DNA from 3 places in the Pseudomonas sp. 05N36 genome. Region 1 is predicted to be linked to each of the others. Evidence: predicted binding sites of a transcription regulator. Region 1 holds the regulator's gene; each other region holds the start of a gene.
The links. The regulator sigma-54, encoded in region 1, starts transcription at its own class of promoters, with help from an activator protein. The targets are predictions, from matches to a motif close to ANTGGCATNNANNTTGCTNT.
Positions count from the first base shown of each region.

Region 2: the regulator sigma-54 is predicted to act here: its motif matches at 998-1,017, upstream of glnK (P-II family nitrogen regulator).
Region 3: the regulator sigma-54 is predicted to act here: its motif matches at 1,507-1,526, upstream of AC1DIH_RS07855 (CmpA/NrtA family ABC transporter substrate-binding protein).

Region 1 is NZ_JBFTNH010000012.1:219,474-222,748, forward strand. It holds gene ptsN (PTS IIA-like nitrogen regulatory protein PtsN) at 1-338, opposite strand, end outside; gene hpf (ribosome hibernation-promoting factor, HPF/YfiA family) at 351-659, opposite strand; gene AC1DIH_RS16915 (RNA polymerase factor sigma-54) at 769-2,262, opposite strand; gene lptB (LPS export ABC transporter ATP-binding protein) at 2,444-3,169, opposite strand; gene lptA (lipopolysaccharide transport periplasmic protein LptA) at 3,169-3,275, opposite strand, start outside.
Region 2 is NZ_JBFTNH010000005.1:322,171-325,445, reverse strand. It holds gene AC1DIH_RS09925 (BRO-N domain-containing protein) at 1-163, opposite strand, end outside; gene AC1DIH_RS09920 (accessory factor UbiK family protein) at 545-805, opposite strand; gene glnK (P-II family nitrogen regulator) at 1,220-1,558, shown strand; gene AC1DIH_RS09910 (ammonium transporter) at 1,592-2,929, shown strand; gene AC1DIH_RS09905 (secondary thiamine-phosphate synthase enzyme YjbQ) at 3,143-3,275, shown strand, end outside.
Region 3 is NZ_JBFTNH010000004.1:245,681-248,955, reverse strand. It holds gene rmf (ribosome modulation factor) at 10-225, shown strand; gene AC1DIH_RS07860 (quinone-dependent dihydroorotate dehydrogenase) at 395-1,414, opposite strand; gene AC1DIH_RS07855 (CmpA/NrtA family ABC transporter substrate-binding protein) at 1,664-2,875, shown strand; gene AC1DIH_RS07850 (ANTAR domain-containing response regulator) at 2,891-3,275, shown strand, end outside.

The DNA of each region.
Region 1 (3,275 bases):
GCATCGGTAGCGGCTTGCGGGACCAGCAGAACGAATAGCAGGTCGACCGGAGCACCGTCGATGGCGTCGAAATCTATAGGAGCGTCCAGGTGCATCAAGGCACTGATGGGCGACTCGCAACCTTTGAGGCGGCAGTGGGGGATGGCGATGCCGTTGCCAAAACCGGTGGAACCGAGTTTTTCACGGGCGACCAGACTCTCAAAGACATCCTGCATGGCCAGACCCGGCACTTCGCGGGCGATCAGGTTGGCAATTTGTTCGAGGGCTTTCTTTTTACTGCCGCCCGGCACGTTCACCAAGGAACGGCCGGGGGTCAGGATGTTTTCAAGTCGGATCATGGGTTGGGAGTGTTAACGACCGGTCGCGCCCTGAAGGAGGCTCTGGGTCTTTTCCTTATGCTTTTTGAGTTGTTTATCCAGCTTGTCGGTCAGGGCGTCGATCGCGGCATACATGTCGTTATGCTCAGCGTTGGCGACCACTTCTCCACCGGGGATATGCAGCGTGGCTTCGATTTTCTGCAGCAGCTTCTCGACGGTCAACGTGACCTGCACATTGGTGATCTTGTCGAAATGCCTTTCTAATCGGTCGAGTTTTTCGCCGATGTAGATGCGCAGGGGTTCGGTCACTTCCAGTTGGTGTCCACTGATGTTGACTTGCATACAGCTTCTCCTTCGTTGCCAGTGCATAAGGCGGCAGGCTGGCTTGCCTGCCACTAGAGCGTGTCCGAAAAGTTTTCGAACACACCCTGGAACGCTATGGCGCAGCCCGTCACATCAACCGCTTGCGTTCGCTCGAAGGCGCGATCCCCAGGGACTCGCGGTACTTGGCGACGGTGCGGCGGGCCACCTGAATGCCTTGTGCCTCCAGTAAACCAGCGATCTTGCTGTCACTCAACGGCTTTTTCTGATTTTCCGCGGCAACCAGTTTTTTGATGATCGCGCGGATCGCTGTGGACGAGCATTCACCGCCCTCAGAGGTGCTGACATGGCTTGAGAAAAAATATTTCAGTTCATAAATACCGCGTGGGGTATGCATGAATTTTTGCGTGGTCACTCGTGAAATCGTCGACTCGTGCATGCCGACCGCTTCAGCAATGTCATGCAGGACCAACGGCTTCATGGCCTCATCGCCGTACTCAAGGAAGCCGCGTTGGTGCTCGACGATCTGGGTAGCGACTTTCATCAGGGTTTCGTTGCGGCTTTGCAGGCTCTTGATGAACCAGCGCGCTTCCTGCAACTGATTGCGCATGAAGGTGTTGTCGGCGCTGGTGTCGGCGCGGCGGACAAAGCCGGCGTACTGCGGGTTGACGCGCAGACGCGGAACCGACTCCTGGTTCAGCTCCACCAGCCAGCGCTCGTTGTCTTTGCGCACGATGACGTCGGGAACCACGTACTCGGCTTCGCTGGACTCGATTTGCGAGCCCGGACGCGGATTCAGGCTTTGCACCAGTTCGATGACCTGGCGCAGCTCATCTTCCTTGAGCTTCATGCGGCGCATCAGTTGGCTGTAGTCGCGGCTGCCCAGCAGGTCGATGTAATCGATGACGAGGCGCTTGGCCTCGGCCAGCCAAGGGGTCTTGGCGGGCAATTGACGCAGTTGCAGCGACAGGCATTCGCTGAGGTTGCGTGCGCCGATACCGGCCGGCTCGAATTGCTGGATGCGATGCAGGACGGCTTCGATCTCGTCGAGTTCGATGTCCAGTTCCGGATCGAAAGCCTCGAGGATTTCTTCGAGGGTTTCGTCCAGATAGCCCTGATTGTTGATGCAGTCGATCAGGGTTACCGCGATCAGTCGATCGGTGTCGGACATTGGCGCCAGGTTCAATTGCCAGAGCAGATGGCTCTGCAGGCTTTCGCCGGCGGAAGTGCGAGTGGTGAAATCCCATTCGTCGTCATCGTTGCTCGGCAGGCTGCTGGCGCTGGTCTGGTAAACGTCTTCCCAGGCGGTGTCGACCGGCAGCTCGTTAGGGATGCGCTCGTTCCAGTCGCCTTCCTCGAGGTTATCGACCGTAGGCGCGGTTTCCTGGTAGGAGGGTTCCTGGATGTCTGCGTTGGGTTTTTGCTCGATGTTGTCCGCCATCGGGTCGGCGTTATCGAAGTCGTCGCCTTCTTCCTGGCGTTCGAGCATTGGATTGGACTCCAGTGCCTCCTGGATTTCCTGTTGCAGGTCCAGGGTCGACAATTGGAGCAGGCGGATGGCCTGTTGCAGCTGCGGTGTCATCGTCAGCTGCTGGCCCATTCTCAAGACTAGCGATGGTTTCATGGCAGGGGCTTAACACCTTATTCGCCGGCGCACATGCGCCATCCACTACAGGGCGCCGGAGCGCCAAACATAAGCAAATTATATGCCTGAAACTGAAGTCTTTGCCTAGAGCGCTGTAACAATAAATACGTATGGTTTTATTGGGGCAAGCGCTCCGGCGACTGACCGGACACCTCAGTGCTTACAGGCGGAACTCATGGCCCAGATACACTTCCTTGACCAGGTCGTTGGCCAGGATGGTTTCGGCGTCGCCTTCGGCAATCAGTTGGCCGTCGTTGACGATGTAGGCGGTTTCACAGATGTCCAGGGTTTCACGAACGTTGTGGTCCGTGATCAGCACGCCGATACCCTTGGCCTTGAGGTGATGAATGATCTGCTTGATGTCGCCTACCGAAATCGGGTCCACGCCGGCGAAAGGTTCGTCGAGCAGGATGAATTTCGGCGCCGTGGCCAGGGCACGAGCGATTTCCACGCGGCGACGTTCGCCACCGGAAAGGCTCATGCCGAGGTTGTCGCGGATGTGGTTGATGTGGAATTCCTGCAGCAGGCTTTCCAGCTCTTTGCGACGACCGGCCTTGTCGAGCTCCTTGCGGGTCTCGAGGATGGCCATGATGTTGTCGGCGACCGAAAGTTTGCGGAAGATCGACGCTTCTTGCGGCAGATAGCCGATACCCGCTTGTGCACGACCGTGCATTGGCTGGTGGCTGACGTCCAGATCGTCGATCAGTACGCGCCCCTGATCGGCCTGGACCAGGCCCACGATCATGTAGAAGCAGGTTGTCTTGCCGGCACCGTTCGGGCCAAGCAGGCCGACGATCTGGCCGCTGTCGATCGACAGGCTGACGTCACGCACGACCTGGCGGCTCTTGTAGCTTTTGGCCAGATGCTGGGCTTTCAGAGTTGCCATTACTGGGCCTTCTGCTCGTCGGTTTTCTTTTTCGGCTGGATAACCATATCGACCCGTGGGCGCGGCGCAGTCACCGAAGCACCGGTAGCGCGGCCTGCGTTAGCAA
Region 2 (3,275 bases), on a different contig from region 1:
CAGGGTCGAGTTTGCGTAGCGCGCGTTCGTCGAGGAACAGCCGAAGCAATCGACCGAGGTCGCGGGCACTGAACCAAGGCTGGTTTTCCAGCAGCAGGGCGTGGAGGTGGAGTTTGTGGCGGGTGAAGACGTGAGGGATCAGGTAGGCGTCATTGCTATTCATCGATGCAGCTCCTTTTGCTTAAGGGGCTGCCAGCAATCGTCGCCAAACGATTAGGTGGCAGCTATACGCGGGTTGGCGAACCGGAGCAAAAGGAACCCGGCAGACCCGAAGATCTCCCACGCACAGCCGCCATGAATCGAGTGACGGACAAAAAGAGCCCGCCATCGGATGGTCGTCGTGCACCTTACGCTTTCCAGGTCGCCAAACCCAGTGCTGAACATTCAGCTGAAGTGAGCTTAGAAACCGGAGTTGTGCGGCGCAATCGGAAAGCGGTGGTGTTTTTGTAGGACTCAGCCTGGAAGTAGAGCTGAATCCAGAAATAGCAGGAGGGTCGTACCGACCCTAATCGCGAGCAGGCTCGCTCCCACAGGGGGTTGTGGGTTATTCGGCGGGTGGATTCAGCTTGGCTTCCAGCTCGGCGACTTTTGCCTCAAGGCTCTCAAGGCGTGCCCGGGTGCGCGCCAGGACGACCATCTGGCTGTCGAATTCTTCCCGGCTCACCAGGTCCAGTTTGCTGAAGCCGCTTTGCAGCAGGGCTTTGAACTGGCTTTCGATTTCGCTTTTTGGCAGCGGGGTTTTGCCGCTGAACAGGCGGGAGGCAGTGCCGCTCAGGGCATCAAGGAAGTCTTTGGGTGCGAGCATGAGAAATGTCCTGGAAACAATGGCGGGCAGTGTATCACGCAGTGTCTATAGTCATTGGCGCAGGCACGAATGCACGCTTTTCGCGCATGTTGCCGGGCATTCGCGCACTGTTGTTGTGCGTATCGCTGGCAGTGATGAGGCATTAGCACCTGCGGCAGCGGCCAAAGGATTGAAATCATTGGTTTTTCACGAGATGGCAAGCTTTCTGCTTAGTCCCTTGTGACCCATGCACTGATGCAGTCGCTGTGACGAATGCAGTGCGGCAGGCGGAGCGGGGAGTTTCGTCAGGAACGGTTAACTGGCGTCGGTCGGGCGAGTAGGGCCGACGATGCGTTACAAAGCCAGGCACTGCGCTTAGACTTGAGTCGGGTTTGTTTTCCTGGGGCAAGTCCACCAATTCGGGAGAGAGTTTTCATGAAGCTAGTCACTGCCATCATCAAGCCGTTCAAACTGGACGACGTACGCGAGTCGTTGTCCGAGATCGGCGTGCAGGGCATTACCGTCACTGAGGTCAAAGGCTTCGGTCGGCAGAAGGGTCACACCGAGCTGTATCGCGGGGCGGAATACGTGGTCGATTTCCTGCCCAAGGTGAAGATCGATGTCGCCATTGACGACAAGGATCTGGACCGGGTTATCGAGGCGATAACCAAGGCGGCCAACACCGGCAAGATTGGTGACGGCAAGATTTTCGTGGTCAATCTGGAACAGGCTATTCGCATCCGTACCGGCGAAACCGATACCGACGCAATCTAAGCCGCCAAACCCAACGCCCCAGGAGAAAACAAAATGACTCTGCGTAAATTCGCAGGGCTAGGAGCCCTGTTGTCCATCGTAATGCCCGGCCTGGCCATGGCGGCAGATCCGGTGGCTCCTCCAGTCCTCAATTCCGGCGATACCGCCTGGATGTTGACCTCTACTGCCCTCGTGCTGTTCATGACCATTCCAGGTCTCGCGCTGTTCTACGGCGGCATGGTTCGTTCCAAAAACGTTCTTTCGTTGATGATGCAGTGCTTCGCCATTACCGGCCTGGTCACCATCCTGTGGTTCCTCTATGGCTACAGCATGGCGTTTGACACCACGGGTATGGAAGTCAACGTCGTCAACCTCAATTCCTTTGTCGGCAGCTTCGCCAAGGCGTTCCTTGCCGGCATTACGCCTGCCAGTATTACCGGCCCTACGGCGCTGTTCCCCGAGGCGGTGTTTGTCACCTATCAGATGACCTTCGCCATCATCACCCCGGCGCTGATCGTCGGCGCCTTCGCCGAGCGGATGAAGTTCTCCGCAATGCTGGTGTTCATGGGCATCTGGTTCACCGTGGTTTACGCGCCGATCGCACACATGGTCTGGAGCGGTCCGGGTTCGCTGTTGGGTGACTGGGGCGTGCTCGACTTCGCGGGCGGCACCGTGGTCCACATCAACGCCGGTGTCGCAGGTCTGGTGGCGTGCCTGGTACTGGGCAAGCGCAAAGGCTTCCCGACCACTCCGATGGCTCCGCACAACCTCGGTTACACCCTGATGGGCGCCGCGATGTTGTGGGTGGGCTGGTTCGGTTTCAACGCAGGTTCCGCCTCGGCGGCCAACGGCACTGCCGGTATGGCCATGCTGGTGACTCAGATTGCTACCGCTGCAGCGGCCTTGGGCTGGATGTTCGCCGAGTGGCTGACCCACGGCAAACCTAGCGCACTGGGTATCGCTTCGGGCGTGGTTGCCGGTCTGGTTGCGATCACTCCGGCTGCGGGCACTGTTGGCCCGATGGGCTCGATGATCATTGGTCTGGCAGCGGGTGTGGTGTGCTTCTTCTGCGCCACGACCCTGAAACGCAAACTGGGTTACGACGACTCCCTCGACGCCTTCGGCGTGCACGGCATCGGCGGTATCCTCGGCGCGATCCTCACGGGTGTATTCGCGGCCCCGTCGCTGGGTGGCTTCGGCACCGTGACCGACATTGCGGCACAAGTCTGGATTCAGTGCAAAGGCGTGGGTTTCACGGTGATCTACACCGCGATCGCCACGTTCGTCATCCTCAAGGTGCTCGACGCCGTCATGGGGCTGCGCATTACCGAGGAAGAAGAGTCGGTGGGTATCGATCTGGCACTTCACAACGAGCGCGGCTACAACATGTAAGCAAGCGCATAAAAATTTGCCCGGCTTGCCGGGCATTTTTTTGTCTGGGATTTGTCTTCGAAAGTACGGCTGAAAGGTTTTTTCGTACACGTTTAGTGGTGTTTGTGGCGGGCGTTTTTCTGCGGCCAATGACTTACATGATTGAAGGAATATTAGGGCCTTTGTTTTTTCCCAGAGCGCGCTAGAATGCGCCCCGAACGTGCGGAGAACTGTATGTGGCAACAGACGCTGATAACCCTGCGGGCACGGCCCCGGGGCTTTCATCTGGTAACGGACGAGTTACTCGCCGGCCTGCCTGAACTCCAGGCATGTCGGGTCGGTCTGTTGCATTTGTGGCTGCAGCACA
Region 3 (3,275 bases), on a different contig from region 1:
AAACACCCTATGAGAAGACTTAAGCGTGATCCGTTGGAAAGAGCATTTTTGCGCGGATATCAATATGGCGTTGGTGGAAAATCCCGTGAGCTTTGCCCCTTTACTCTACCGTCGGTACGCCAAGCCTGGATCAACGGCTGGCGAGAAGGACGCGGCGACAACTGGGACGGTATGACCGGCACTGCGGGAATCCATAGACTCAACGAACTTCACGCCGTCGGCTAAAACAGGGCACACACTCCGACACGAAAATCTGAATAGGTAACGACTTAACCACGCACGTCCTCTCCGGACGGCGGGCTTCGGCCCAAGGGCTCCTTCGAGGAGCCCTTTTTTATTCCAGCGCCTCCACAATCCCTGTAGCAGCTGCCGAGCCTGCGAGGCTGCTACGAGGTCAACGCAGGGCTGCGATCGCGTCTACAGATTCGCGAATCAACGCCGGGCCCTTATAGATGAAGCCAGAGTACAGCTGCACCAGACTGGCACCCGCAGCGATTTTCTCAGCCGCGTGCTTGCCTTCGGTAATACCGCCCACCGCGATGATCGGCAAACGCCCGGCCAGCTCGGCTGCCAGCACCTTGACCGTGTGAGTGCTCTTGTCGCGCACCGGAGCGCCGGACAATCCGCCCGCCTCGTCACCGTATTCCATGCCTTCGACGCCTACGCGGCTCAAGGTAGTGTTGGTCGCAATCACCGCGTCCATCCCGGTGTCGATCAGCGCTTGTGCCACCTGAACGGTTTCTTCGTCGGTCATGTCCGGAGCGATCTTGATCGCCAGCGGTACACGCTTGCCGTGGCGTTGAGCCAGGTCTTCCTGGCGCTGACGCAAGGCTTCGAGCAGTTGCTTGAGCGAATCACCAAACTGCAGGCTGCGCAGGCCCGGAGTGTTCGGCGAGCTGACATTGACCGTCACGTAACTGGCGTGAGCGTAGACCTTGTCCAGGCAGATCAGGTAGTCGTCGACCGCACGTTCAACCGGCGTGTCGAAATTCTTGCCGATGTTGATCCCCAGCACGCCCTTGTATTTGGCCGCAGCCACGCGTGCCAGCAGATGATCGACGCCGAGGTTGTTGAACCCCATGCGGTTGATGATCGCCTCGGCTTGCGGCAAGCGGAAAATCCGTGGCTTTGGATTACCCGGTTGTGGACGCGGGGTGATGGTGCCGATTTCAACGAAGCCAAAACCCAACTGCGCAAACCCGTCGATCGCTGCACCGTTCTTGTCCAGACCTGCCGCCAGACCCACCGGGTTTGGAAAATCCAGGCCCATGACATTCACCGGCAGCTTCGCTGGCGCCTTGCACAGCAAGCCATTGAGACCCAAACGCCCACCTGCGCCGATCAGGTCCAGGGACAGATCGTGGGAGGTTTCCGGGGAGAGTTTGAACAGCAGTTGGCGGGCCAGGGTATACATGGGCGGGCTTGACTCGGTTGGCGGCGAAATAAGGCGGCGATTATAGCCGTGCATCGGGGTCGCAAGCGAGGCGCACGATGAAATCAGCCATCAGTGGCATATGCCTTGCACTGGTACTGACATCGGCACCCATGCCAATGGCGGGATGCGTGCCAGGTAACGATTTGAAAGGACAACGGCGTCGTCACCTGGCCTGGTTTGCACATGGGGCCTGGGTACGGCGCTTTTTTCATGCAAGGTGCTTATGTGATGACTGAACCTGAAGCAGGACCGCTGGCCTGGGTCAATGGCAGCGATGCCCCGGAAAAGACCGCGATCAACCTCGGTTTCATGGCCCTGAGCGACTGCGCATCCGTAGTGGTTGCGGCGACTCAGGGCTTCGCCCAACCCTACGGGTTGACCCTGAACCTCAAACGCCAATCGTCGTGGGCCAACCTGCGGGACAAACTGGTCAGCGGCGAACTGGATGCCGCCCACAGCCTCTATGGTTTGATCTACGCGGTGCATCTGGGCATCGGCGGCGTCGCCGCGACGGACATGGCCGTGCTGATGGGACTGAACCAGAACGGCCAGAGCATCAACCTTTCCCATGGCCTGCAAGGGTTGGGCGTGACCGGTCCTGAAGCGCTGGAACGTCACGTGCACCAAAGTCGCCCAAAACTCACCTTTGCCCAGACCTTCCCCACTGGCACCCACGCCATGTGGTTGTATTACTGGCTGGCGAGCCAGGGCATTCATCCGTTGCAGGATGTCGACAGCGTCGTGGTGCCACCGCCACAAATGGTCGCGCACTTGCAGGCCGGACGGATCGACGGTTTCTGCGTCGGCGAACCCTGGAGCGCCAGTGCGGTGAAGCAGAACCTCGGCTTCACCCTGGCGACAAGCCAGACCATCTGGCCCGACCACCCGGAAAAAGTTCTCGGCTGCACCCGCACCTTCGTCGAGCAATACCCGAACACCGCACGAGCACTGGTCATGGCGATCCTGGAAGCCAGTCGCTTCATCGAGCAAAGTACGGAAAACCGTCGCAGCACCGCGCAACTGTTGAGCGCTGTCGAATACCTCGATGCACCGCTCGACTGCATCGAGCCGCGCTTGCTGGGCGATTATGCCGATGGCCTGGGCAATCGCTGGCAGGACCCTCACGCACTGCGCTTTCACGGCGGTGGCGAGGTCAATCTGCCGTACCTTTCCGACGGCATGTGGTTCATGACCCAATTCCGGCGCTGGGGCTTGCTGCGCGAAGACCCGGACTATCTGCAGGTGGCGCGTCAGGTCCAGCAACTGGCTGTCTATCGCGATGCCGCCAGCGCGCTGGGGATCGCGGGCCAGGATCAGGAAATGCGCAGCAGCCAGTTGATCGACGGTAAAATATGGAATGGCTCGGACCCGGCGGCGTATGCCCGCAGTTTCAAGCTGCACGCCATGACCGACACCCCCGCTCTTCTCGCCCGCCGCTGACAGGAGGCTGCAAATATGTTGCGTATCCTGCTGATCAACGACACCGCGAAAAAGGTCGGGCGGCTCAAGGCCGCGCTGACCGAAGCCGGGTTTGAGGTGATCGATGAATCAGGACTGACCATCGACCTGCCTGCGCGCGTCGAAACGGTGCGTCCGGACGTGATCCTGATCGATACCGAGTCACCGAGCCGCGATGTGCTGGAGCAAGTGGTGCTGGTCAGCCGCGACCAGCCCCGGCCGATCGTGATGTTCACCGACGAGCACGACCCGGACGTAATGCGCCAGGCGATCAAGTCCGGCGTCAGCGCCTACATCGTCGAAGGCATTCATGCCGCACGCCTGCAACCGATCCTCGACGTGGCCATGGCACGCTTTGAAAGCGATCAGGCCTTGCGTGCCC